Regions from separate parts of the Brevibacillus sp. MS2.2 genome, predicted to be linked through region 2. Evidence: riboswitches for the same ligand, from Rfam matches in the RefSeq annotation. Region 2 holds a riboswitch; the other holds the start of a gene.
The links. A riboswitch is a leader RNA that binds a small molecule or an ion and turns the genes downstream of it on or off. The one in region 2 is predicted to bind cyclic di-GMP.
Positions count from the first base shown of each region.

Region 1: another riboswitch for cyclic di-GMP. It lies ahead of ggt (gamma-glutamyltransferase); the one in region 2 lies ahead of yfmT (benzaldehyde dehydrogenase).

Region 1 is NZ_JABSUZ010000001.1:183,616-189,605, reverse strand. It holds gene HP568_RS00800 (methyl-accepting chemotaxis protein) at 1-1,659, opposite strand, end outside; gene ggt (gamma-glutamyltransferase) at 1,741-3,459, opposite strand; cyclic di-GMP riboswitch class I at 3,642-3,730, opposite strand; gene HP568_RS00790 (SET domain-containing protein) at 3,980-4,597, shown strand; gene HP568_RS00785 (glutamine--tRNA ligase/YqeY domain fusion protein) at 4,677-5,990, shown strand, end outside.
Region 2 is NZ_JABSUZ010000012.1:130,288-136,277, reverse strand. It holds gene HP568_RS13770 (RsmF rRNA methyltransferase first C-terminal domain-containing protein) at 1-584, opposite strand, end outside; gene HP568_RS13765 (hypothetical protein) at 670-1,425, shown strand; gene HP568_RS13760 (methyl-accepting chemotaxis protein) at 1,450-2,394, shown strand; cyclic di-GMP riboswitch class I at 2,571-2,656, shown strand; gene yfmT (benzaldehyde dehydrogenase) at 2,742-4,199, shown strand; gene HP568_RS13750 (methyl-accepting chemotaxis protein) at 4,230-5,111, shown strand; gene HP568_RS13745 (M14 family metallopeptidase) at 5,174-5,990, opposite strand, start outside.

The DNA.
Region 1 (5,990 bases), on a different contig from region 2:
CTCCATCGAAAGGACAGCCTGGTTGGATTCGAGCTGAATCGTCGTAATCAACAGTTTGATCTGTTGCGCTGATTGTGCGGACTGCTCAGCCAATTTGCGCACTTCGTCTGCCACCACGGCGAATCCGCGCCCCTGTTCACCAGCTCTCGCCGCTTCAATAGCTGCGTTAAGCGCTAACAGATTTGTTTGTTCAGCTATGGCGGTGATGACTTGGACGATTTGCCCGATTTCCTGCGAGCTGTTCCCTAATCGTTTAACGATATCGGCAATGTTACCGACAGTGCTCTCGATCGACTGCATCTGGCTGATAACGACCTGAAGGGCCTGATTGCCTTCCACTGCAATTTGGGAAGCGTCCAAAGCTGATTCGGCAGCTTGCTGTGCATTCGTGGCAACCTGCTGAGCCCCTGTCGATACGCCTTGAATTGCGGTGACACTATCCTCTACACTCTTCACTTGCTTTTCCGCACCGTACGCTACTTCCTGAATCGTGATTGCAATTTGCTCGGTAGCCTTGCTCGTATGGTCGGCGTTGACCGACAATTCCTCTGCTGAAGAAGCAAGATCTGAAGCTGTATCATTTACTTGTTGAATAATCGTTCGCAGGTTGAGCACCATTGTGTTTACGGATTGGGATAGCTGTCCAACCTCATCCCTGGTTCGAATTTGCAAGGGTTGTACAGTCAGTTCACCCTCGGAAATGCGATTAGCCACAGAGGCAACTGCCGCAATAGGGCGTGAGATTTGCAGGGAAACAGCGTATGCGATTGCGATCACAACAGCAACAACAGCGATGACAATGATCGTAACCATGGTGGTAACGGATGAAACCGCAGACGTTATGGATTCGACAGGGATATGCAGATACAAACCAAAGTTGGTCTTGGGAATGGGGGAATAGGTGACAACGTATTCCTTGCCGTTGTCCGAGTAGCTGTATGAGCCCTTTTCTGTTTTTCCTGATGTAAGGATTTCCTGTAATGGTTGCGGCAGAGCGGATTCCTCAAGCGGTTTTCCGATCAGATCCTCGGTAGGATGGTACTGAATCTGGTCCTTGTTATCAACGAGAATCGGATAACCATCGTTGCCTACTTTCAAATCTTTGAGAAATGTAGCTGTGAAGTCATCTACATTGACGAGCCCGGTCAAAACACCAAGCTTCTCATTGTTTTTCGCTTTTACAGGGGAAGCGACGATGATAGAGCGATTGCCGGTTGTTTTCGCAACAAGAACATCGGAGAAGCTGGACTTGTCCTGCATACCGTCTTTGAAGAATTGGCGCTCGGCAAGATTGATTCCAACGCTTTTGGGGAACGTATCAGCCGTTACTTTTCCATCGCTTGCGATAAACGTATTTCCGTCATACAGTTTCATTTCCTCGGTAAACTTGCGGATGAATTCATTTTTTGCCGCTGCATCATCGGATTGAATATCCGCGGTACGGGCTAAAATCTGAATTTCTGTCATACGCCGATCCAGATATTGATCCATAGCTATGGCTGTACTGGAAGTAAGGTCAACATAGGATGATTTTTGTTTATCAATCAGAATGGATGAAAAGCTGCTCGTGATAAACAACGAAACGGCAGTAAGTGGAATGACGGCCACGACGAGAAACCAAAGAATCATTTTGTTCCTGAGCTTGTTGAACAAAAACATAGGGTTTTTCCACTCCTAATCCGTGATTGCGAAATAGAAACAGGTAGACTGCTGAGATTTACTCAGCAGTCTGACAAAATATCAATATCCCATTGCAGCGCCTTCACCGCGAGGGTCAGCACCGCCAAATTTTACATTGGTTTGCGGGTCAATCAGGATTGCGCCGGACTGTCCCATCGTATCGGTATAGGCTGCTTCCAGCTTTTCTACTGGATGCCCACGTTTAATCAACTCGTCCAGGACTTCTTGAGGGATGCGGCTTTCCACCTTTAGATTGTTGGAAGAAGATCCCCAGTTGCGTCCATGCAGCCATCTCGGCGCTTCGATTGCGTCTTGCACGCTGAAACCAAAGTCGATGATACGCGTGACGAGAGCGGCTTGCGTTTGCGGCTGTCCTTCTCCCCCTTGTGTTCCGTAGAGAAGATAAGGCTTGTCCCCTTTAAAGAGCATAGCTGGGTTAATTGTGTGGAAGGTGCGTTTTCCTGGTTCCAAGTGATTGATGTGTTTAGGGTCCAAAGAGAAATAGCTTCCGCGGTTTTGCATAAGGATGCCCGTATCTTTCGCTACGATGCCGGAACCCCAGTCAAAATAGTGACTCTGAATGATGGACACTGCATTTCCATCTTTGTCGACGATCCCGAACCAGGTTGTATCTCCTTTTGGATCAAGCGGTTCTACGGATTTGGCGGCTTGCTTCATATCAATGCGCGCAGCTAAATCTTTCCCGTGCTGCTTGGACAACAGTTCATCCACAGGGATATCCACAAAGGCAGGGTCAGTCAGCCATTTGTCGCGGTCAGCAAAAGACTGTTTGGTAGCTTCTACAATCGTGTGATAGTAATCGGGTGTTCCTTCACCCATGCTCTTGAGGTCAAAGTTATTCAAAACATTAAGAATAGAGAGCGATGCCATGCCTTGGGAGTTAGGCGGAACATTGTACGCTTTGTAACCGCGGTAGTCTACCGAAATTGGATCTGCCCAAGTGGAGGTGTGCTTCTCAAAATCTTTCAACGTGAGCAATCCACCGTTGGCTTGCATGTCTGCTACGATTTTTTTAGCAACTTCTCCTTTATAAAAACCGTCAGCGCCTTTTTTTGCAATGATTCGCAAAGTATTGGCAAGATCCTTTTGTTTGAGAATTTCGCCTGCTGCATAAGGATCGCCGTTTGGCTTCAGGAATGTTTTACGGAATCCATCAAAACGTTGAAGGTTTTTCAAGTCATTGTCAGTTGGATCTGTCGCGTATTTCGTCCAATATACTTGGTTAGGGGTGACTGGATATCCATTCTCTGCGTATCCAATGGCAGGCTCCAGCAGTCTGTTCCATTGAAGCTTACTGTTGCCCATGCTTTTATGGGCGTAGTTGTACGCCTCCCACCAGCCGGAGACGACACCAGGGACAGTGTTTGCCGATTCATAACCGCGGGACGGGATTTTTTCGTAGCCTTTGTTTTTGTAATAGTCGATGGTTGCCTTTTCGCCTGCGCGACCACTGCCGTTCAGCGCCTTCAGCTCTTTGGTTTTGGCATTGTAGATGAGCCAGAAGTTATCTCCACCAATGGATGTGTAATGAGGATAGACGACAGCTAATGTGGAAGCGGCTGTAATAGCAGCATCTACTGCATTTCCACCGTCTTCCAATGTTTTTAGGGCCGCAGCCGTAGCCAGATAGTGAGGAGTCGTCACCATTGCGTTCGGTGACATCGATGTTGGACGGTTAGCAGCTTGTACCCCAGAGAATGTTGATAGCCCGATGACAGCAGTCAGCGCGACGGTCGAGAGTTTCTTCCAGAATGACATTCCTATGAAACCTCCTTCATGATGAATAAAATAATGTTTTCATTAAACCGGCTATCCGCTGTTGCCTCACCTCCTTTAAAAGTTAAAAATACACAATCATACAAAAATAGACAAAAATAGACATTGTGAGCGCAAAAAAAGACCAATGATATAGGATCATTGGTCTCGTCCTACATCAATACTTCGGTAGCTGGCAAGCGTGTCCGCTGTTACGGAGGTAGCCCCTATAGCTTTGCGTCGCCGGATTTCCCCGGGTATGCCGTTTCGATATCAATGGTTAAAGTAGAAAATTGACACATAAACTGATTCGATCGTTGTGGGAAAATGTTCCTAAAACTCCGTTTGCCAATAATATAGACTATTTACCATTTGTGGTAAATAAGAAAAATTATTTTCATCCAGAAAAATAGTCAGGAATGCTATGAGGAAGGTTGTTTTTCGCAGACATTCACACACCTCCTGGGGCTGAACTGCTTATGATGATAAAAAGGCACATTCGCCAAGGAGTGAAACAAAGACCATGATGCATCCCGATACAGAATTGCGCTATATCAACGATGAGATCGGGTACGGTGTGTTTGCGACAAGGTTTATCCCAAAAGGAACGATTGTATGGGCACAGGATAATTTGGACCAGGTATTGGACCCGGGATTTGTGGAAAGACTTGATTCATTACGAAAACAGGACGTACAAAAATATTCGTTCAAGAACCAGTTCGGAAAGTACATTCTTTGTTGGGATAAGGCAAGGTACGTGAACCACAGCTTTCATGCGAATTGCGTGCCGACCATGTATGATATGGAATTGGCTGCACGGGATATTCAGCCGGGTGAAGAGTTGACTGATGATTATGGAACGTTAAATCTGGATGAACCTTTTGATTGTTTGCCCGAGTCCGACACGGAACGCTCCCGCGTAATGCCCGATGACTTGCTTCGATATTACCCGCAGTGGGATCGGATTGCTGCGGAAGCCTTCCAACGTTTCAATCATGTTGAACAGCCTTTGCTGCATCTGATTTCCCCGAAGCATCTCGAAACGATTCGTGGGATCACGGAGCAGCGCGTTGCCATTGATTCTGTCATTCATCTGTATTGCAGGTCACAATGGCAAACGAGGCAGCAATGGAAGACGTGAGCGGGTCGGTCAACGACCCGATTTTGTTGAACTCTGGGTAGAGAATCAGTATTATGGAATGTAAAGGTGAAGTGAAAGGTTGATTTCATTGGAAAACAAGGTAGCGGCATCCAATTTTATCCGCAATATCATGATTGATGACTTGCAAGAGGGCAAAGTAAAGGAAATCATTACCCGCTTTCCCCCAGAACCGAACGGGTATCTTCATATTGGACATGCAAAAGCAATCTGCCTCAACTTTGAGTTGGCACGTGAATTTTCTGGCAAGGCCAACCTTCGATTTGACGATACCAACCCGGTAAAGGAAGACATCGAATACGTAGAGGCCATCAAAAGGGACGTTCAATGGCTTGGCTTCGAATGGGACGGGCTGTTTTTTGCATCTGATTACTTTGAAGAGATGTACAACCGGGCGGTACTGTTGATTAAAAAAGGTCTGGCTTATGTAGACGATCTGTCTCCCGAAGAAATGCGTAAAATGCGTGGGACATGGACAGAGCCTGGCACAGATAGTCCGTTCCGCAACCGATCTGTGGAGGAAAACCTGGACCTGTTTGCACGGATGCGCCAAGGGGAATTCAAGGACGGAGAAAAGGTGCTGCGTGCGAAAATCGATATGGCTTCTCAGAACTTCAACATGCGTGATCCGGTTCTGTATCGGATCTCCCATGCAACGCATCACAACACGGGCGACAAATGGTGCATCTATCCGATGTACGACTTCGCTCATCCGTTGGAGGATGCCATTGAGGGCGTGACACACTCCCTGTGCTCACTGGAATTCGAAGATCATCGTCCGTTGTATGACTGGGTAGTCCGCGAGTGCGAAATGGAGAAGGTACCACGCCAGTACGAATTTGCTCGCTTGAATCTGACCAACACCGTTATGAGTAAACGCAAGCTGAAACAGCTTGTCGATGAGAATGTAGTAGACGGCTGGGATGACCCGCGTATGCCAACCATCGCAGGCTTCCGTCGTCGTGGCTATACACCGGAAGCAATTCGTACATTCGCTCGTGAAGTAGGGGTAGCGCGCGCTAACAGCACGGTTGACGAAAAAATGCTGGAGTATTTCATCCGTGAGGACCTGAAGCTGAAGGCGCCACGTACGATGGCTGTTTTGAATCCGTTGAAGGTCGTCATCACGAATTATCCGGAAGGACAAGTCGAGATGCTCGAAGCGGAGATCAATCCAGAGAACCCGGAAATGGGCAATCGTGAAATTCCGTTCTCCCGCGAAATCTACATTGAGCAGGACGACTTCATGGAAAACCCGCCGAGCAAGTATTTCCGCCTGTTCCCGGGAAATGAAGTGCGTCTGAAGCACGCGTACTTCATTAAATGCAATGACGTTGTGAAGGATGCAGATGGCAACGTGATCGAGATTCATTGC
Region 2 (5,990 bases):
GCTTCGGGTAGCTTGCGGAACATTCCTTCGCCAGAGCATGGAGCGTCTACTAAAATTCGGTCAAAAAACTGGGGGAATCGCTCCTGTAAGCGTTCAGGCGTTTCATTGGTCACGACGGCATTGGTCACGCCGCAGCGCTCCAGATTTTCTGACAAGGCTTTTGCCCGAACAGGATGGATTTCGTTTGCTACGAGCATTCCTTGTCCACGCAAAAACGCTGCAAGCTGCGTCGATTTTCCCCCTGGCGCTGCACACAGGTCGAGGATTCGCTCACCAGGCTGTGCGCCGAGTGCTTCGGCAGCGGACATCGCGCTTGGCTCCTGCAAATAGTACATGCCAGCGGAGTGAAAAGGATGCTTGCCGGGACGATCTGGCTCTTTGTAGCGAAAACCGGTTTCGCACCAAGGGACTGCTTCCAGAGAAAACGGCGAGATTTTCAAAAAATCGTCACGACCGACCTTCAACGGATTGACCCGCAAGCCGTGTGTCACAGGCTGATCATACGAGGAAACGAATGCCTCATAATCGTGTCCAAGCATGGTTTGCATGCGCTCGGTAAATGTTGTTGGTAAATTTTTTGTCATAACAGCCTCCGATGTCAGATTTTGGCCCCATGTGAAAGGAAAACATAGAATCATGGCGAATCATAGAGAATGAGGTGAGAGCATTATGGAAGGATCCCGTGCAAAACGCTACCGCTCCCGGCGGAGGAATGACTCGGAAGTAAGCCGGTTTTGGATCATGGGGTTGCTGTTCTCACTGCTGGTGCTCGCTTTTGAATTCTTTATCGAAATACCCGCCGACGCAGATTGGCTGATCGATATGGAGATGGCTTTGTTTTCTGCCAGCTTTACGTTACTTGCCTTTTATCTGCTCGGACTTACCTTTGCCTTTTCACGCCACCAAAAGGCAGGGAAGATCAATCACCAAATCATCATCTATGTATGGTTGGGTGCGATCTTGTTTCACTTGTTCCTGCTCATCAGCAATTTGTCCAATCAGCATGTGTACAAAGCAGGGATCATTCTGTTTTTAGGACCATTGTTTTTAACTGTCTACCATTTTATCACGTACTTGGCAGCTTTGCGCGAGGAGCGTGAGGAGCAGGAGGCAGCTACGACAGCTACGCTCGAGCGTACGGCCTACCAGATGATTCTGGAGGGTGGGCGTGTATACAGCGAGCTGAATCGCCTGAAAACAGAATATCCAGAAGTGGAGCAAATGCTTCGTGCCAACGATTTTCACGATAAACTGGAGCGCTATGCTTTGGAAATGCAGCAGTATTTGCAGGCGAAGCAATTTGAGCGTAAAGACGTGGAGCTCTTGGAGGGTCACTATTATTTCTTGGAAAACTTGCTGAGCTTGGCGAAACAACATCCGGGAATAATCGAGTCCCGCGTATATAGCCGCCGAGGTGACAATTGATGGGTACAAAGGAGAGGGAAGCGGATGTTTTGGAAAAAAGACAAAGGCCTGGCAGAAAAAGAGACAGCAGCGACGACAGTGGCAACTCCCACGACCACAATGGCAGGACAGCAAGACGCTTGGAAACATGAGCTTCGCGGTATTTACGAACAGTTGGGTGCGATCTTCACTTCAAACCAAGCGATGAACGCCGAATCCGAGCAAATGGTGCGCTTGGTGACGAGAATGAAGCGTGTCGTAGATAATATCCAGGTCATTAACGAGCGGGATGATGAATCTGCGAGCCAACTGTCGGATCGAGGAGAGCGCCTGACAGATATCTGCAAACAATCGGTAGCGCGTGCAGATGAAGGCAAAAAGGCTATGACGGACGTTGTGGAAGTCATGAGCCTGCTCGACAAAGAATCGGTCCATACGTCCAAATCCATGAGCCGCTTGGAAGAGCGCTCTTCGGAAATTACGAGTATCGTCAAGGTGATCAGCGACATTGCCAATCAGACCAACCTTCTCGCCCTGAATGCAGCGATAGAAGCGGCACGTGCGGGTGAACAAGGCCGAGGCTTTGCTGTCGTAGCGGATGAGGTACGGAAGCTGGCCGAGATGACAGCGAACTCGACCAAGACGATTGCAGAATTGATCGGCAAGATTCAGGAAGAAACAAAAGAAGCGTTGTCCAACAGTGAAAAAAGCAGCAGTGCGATCAAAAACGGACTTTCTATCAGCAAGGATGCTGCGGAGAAGACGGATCAGATCGTGAATGCTTTCCAGGCCCTGAACGTCGAAGTGTCAGGCGTGATGGAAATCATCGCGCACCAAAAGCGATTTGCTGACGATGTGTCCCAGCAGGTAAGTGATGCAAAGAGCTTGCTGGACGAGCTGAATGAAGGCTTGACCAAGCATGTGAGGGACGCCAACGCGGTAGAGCAAATGCTCGCGACGAGCGTAAAGGATGTCAAAAAGTTATTGTGATCATAAGGAAAAAGAATCAGGAGTCCGTATTCAAGCGATGCGGACTTTTTGGTATTTGTTCACTTTCTTTCACTAATTATTTACATGTTTTCGTTTGACTATTCGAAATGGAGTACTATAATCAAAGTAGGATTCTCCATATCTTTCCTTTTTTCGACAAAATCCTACCAGCATTCGCTATGAATGGGCAAACCCATTGAAAATTGGGGACGCAAAGCCACGGGCCTAATGTACAAGTTACGATGGCAGCCGGGTTGCCGACTAGCAGTGTATTTTGCTGTTTTAGTTTTACGGCTCCTTTCAGGCGAAAGGGGCCTATTACCTTTACAAAAGGGAGAGGTTAAAGCATGTCAATCCTTCAAACACTGGACAAGCAGTACATTAATGGGGAGTGGCGCGACGGACTGGGCGCGAAGACATTGCAAGATATCAACCCTTACAACGGGGAAGTCATCGCAGAATTCAAAATGGCAAATCTGGAGGATATCGACGCGGCTTACAAGGCGGCAGCCAACGCGAAAAAAGAGTGGGATGAAGTGAATGCCTATACCAAATCCCGAATGTTGGAGCGAGCTGTTCACTATATCGAAGAGAATGAAGAAGAAATCATTCAGATCATCATACGTGAATTGGGTGGAACCCGATTAAAGGCGTTTTTTGAGATCGGGCTTGTGAAGGATATTATTCGCGAGGCGGCTACGTTCCCCGTACGCATGGAAGGAAAAATTCTTCCTTCTCCCGTAGACGGAAAAGAAAATCGCTTGTATCGGATTCCCGCAGGCGTTGTCGGTGTCATCAGTCCGTTCAACTTCCCGTTCTATCTGTCGATGAAGTCCGTAGCTCCAGCTCTTGGCGCGGGCAACGGTGTCGTTCTTAAACCGCATGAGCACACGCCAATCACGGGTGGGACGCTCATCGCGAAAATTTTTGAAGAAGTAGGTCTGCCAAAAGGCTTGATCAACGTTGTTGTGACGGATATTGCGGAAATTGGCGATGGTTTTGTCTCCCACCCGATTCCGCGCATCCTTTCGTTTACAGGCTCTAGCCAAGTAGGAAGCCATATCGCGCAAGTGGCAGCGAAGCATTTCAAAAAGGCGATTTTGGAGCTGGGCGGCAATAGTGCACTGATCGTTTTGGAGGATGCGGATCTCCAGTATGCCGTTAATGCAGCGGTATTCAGCCGCTTTACCCACCAAGGTCAGATTTGCATGTCGGCTAACAGGGTTCTGGTTCACCAAGATGTATACGATAAATTCCTCGATCTGTATGTGGAAAAAGTATCTGGACTCAAGGTAGGCGACCCAAATGATCCTGACACGGTAATCGGTCCACTCATCAATCAACGGCAAGTCGCCAACCTGATGGCAACGATTGATGAGGCGATACGGGAAGGAGCCGTTCCTGCATTGAAAGGGGAAGTAAAGGGCAACCTGGTCGAGCCGATCGTTTTGACAGGAGTGACCACAGACATGTCGATTGCTTCTAAAGAGCTGTTTGGTCCGGCTGTTTGCATCATGTCGTTTGCTTCCGAGGAAGAAGCGATTCGCATGGCGAACGAGACACCATTTGGATTGTCCGGGGCGATTCATACACGCGATCTGGAGAGAGGTGCCCAGATGGCCAAACGAATTGAGACTGGCATGATTCACATCAACGATGGAACGATCAATGACGAGCCAATCGTGGCGTTTGGCGGTGAAAAGCACTCCGGGTTGGGACGTTTGAACGGTCAATGGAGCTTAGAAGAGTTTACTACGCTGAAATGGATATCGGTTCAGCACAAGCAACGCCAATTTCCGTATTAATGCCAGCAAAATATAGAGGTGAAGAGGGTCATGAACGGTTACGTAGAATGGAACGAAACGGAAGCTTCCGAAGAGGGGAAAAACGCAGAGCTGCTCGAGGCGTTCATCAAGGTTGCCCCCTATTTAAATGATTTGCTCTCCGATGACATTACCATTGGGGTCTATGACACGGAAAAGCTATTGCGCAATGTGCCTGCCCAAACATTTGCACTGCAAGTCAAGCCGGGTGATCCACTCCAGGAAGGAGATGTGATCACCAACGCGATTCGAAAAAACACCAAGCAGGCGATGATGGTCCCCAAGGAATTATTTGGGTTTCCTCTCATCGCACGGGCGATCCCTCTGCATGATCACACGGGAAAAGTCATCGGTGGTGTCGGCATTGGTTCCAGCATGGAGCGAGCCAATGAGCTGTATGAAATTGCGGCAAATCTCTCGAGCGTCGTCGAGCAGGTCAGCGCCACCACACATGAGATGGCTGTGCAGATCGGGAATTTAAACGAGCAAATGAAGGCGATCTCAGAGCAAGCCAATGATGTGAGCCAAAGTACGACTGAGATCGAGCAAATTACGCTCGCCGTGAAAAAAATCGCTGATCAAAGTAACATTTTGGGACTGAATGCGAGCATTGAGGCTGCGCGAGTAGGGGATGCAGGGCGAGGGTTCGCTGTCGTTGCAAATGAAGTTCGCAATATGGCGACGGATTCACGGGCGAATGCAGACAAAATCAAGCAAACCACAGATTCCATCCGGGATTTGATAACCCTGCTGCAAAATTCGATTGAATTGATTAATCAAACCATGGAGAGTCAGGCAGCCGCTACGGAGGAAATTTCTGCGACGATGGTCGAAGTGAGCGACAATACGCAAAAGCTGGCAGGGCTTGCCCAAGAAGTGTTTGAAATAAAGTAAGCCTATACATGTAACAAAATTCCCCTCTCAGGAGTCTAACTTTAGAGAGGGGAATTTTTCCTTTAGTTCATTTGGATGGTAGGTAGCGATTGCTCCAGCATATAGCGATACACCGGGACTTCATCGCCCTTTTCAACGGGCAAGAAGTTAAACGTGACGTAGCTGTCTACCGATTCCGGTTCCAAGGCCAATGCTATGAAGTTGGCGTTTGGCTGAGCCATGCTGAACACGTAGCTACCCGCAGGAAAGGTTTTCGTTGTTTCTGTTACATTTGCAGTCACTTGGTTGGTGAAATGCCCATTCTCGTAAATCGTATTCACCTTGTTTTCCAAAATGGTGTAGCTTTCTACCGCTATGGTTGTTTCTTTTGATAGCTTGCTTACTGAAACACCGAGCAGTTCCAGCTTGGCTGCGACTTCATGGTAGCCAGGAGGCATGAGATAAGCAGTGGGGCGCTCGCGTTCGAGTACGGGATAGGCATCTGTGGAGCTTACCCAGTCGATGGGGGCAGGCACTTTTTTTGCGGTGGCTAGATCGACCACATCGAGAGTTTGACCCGGTACTCGCTTATTCTCACTCAGGATGACGAGTTTGTCGTTGTCGTTTGCCTTTTTGCCTTTTTCCGTGATTTCTGCGCGTGCCTGGGTCACAGCGGACTTGATTGCTTTGGCGTTGGCCGCTGTTGATTGGATGACAGCAGCGTGAGTCATGGCCTGGCTGTATACACGGCGCTCAAAATCGGCGCGTCCAATGCCGATGCCGCGTGTTTCCACCAAAAAGGTCAACGTGTTTTTCAATCCCAAGGCATTGCGTCCGATTCTCGTCTCTGTGCTGCCTTCTGTTGCGGTCACTTTTCCGTCCTTGCCTTTTGCAAGCGTA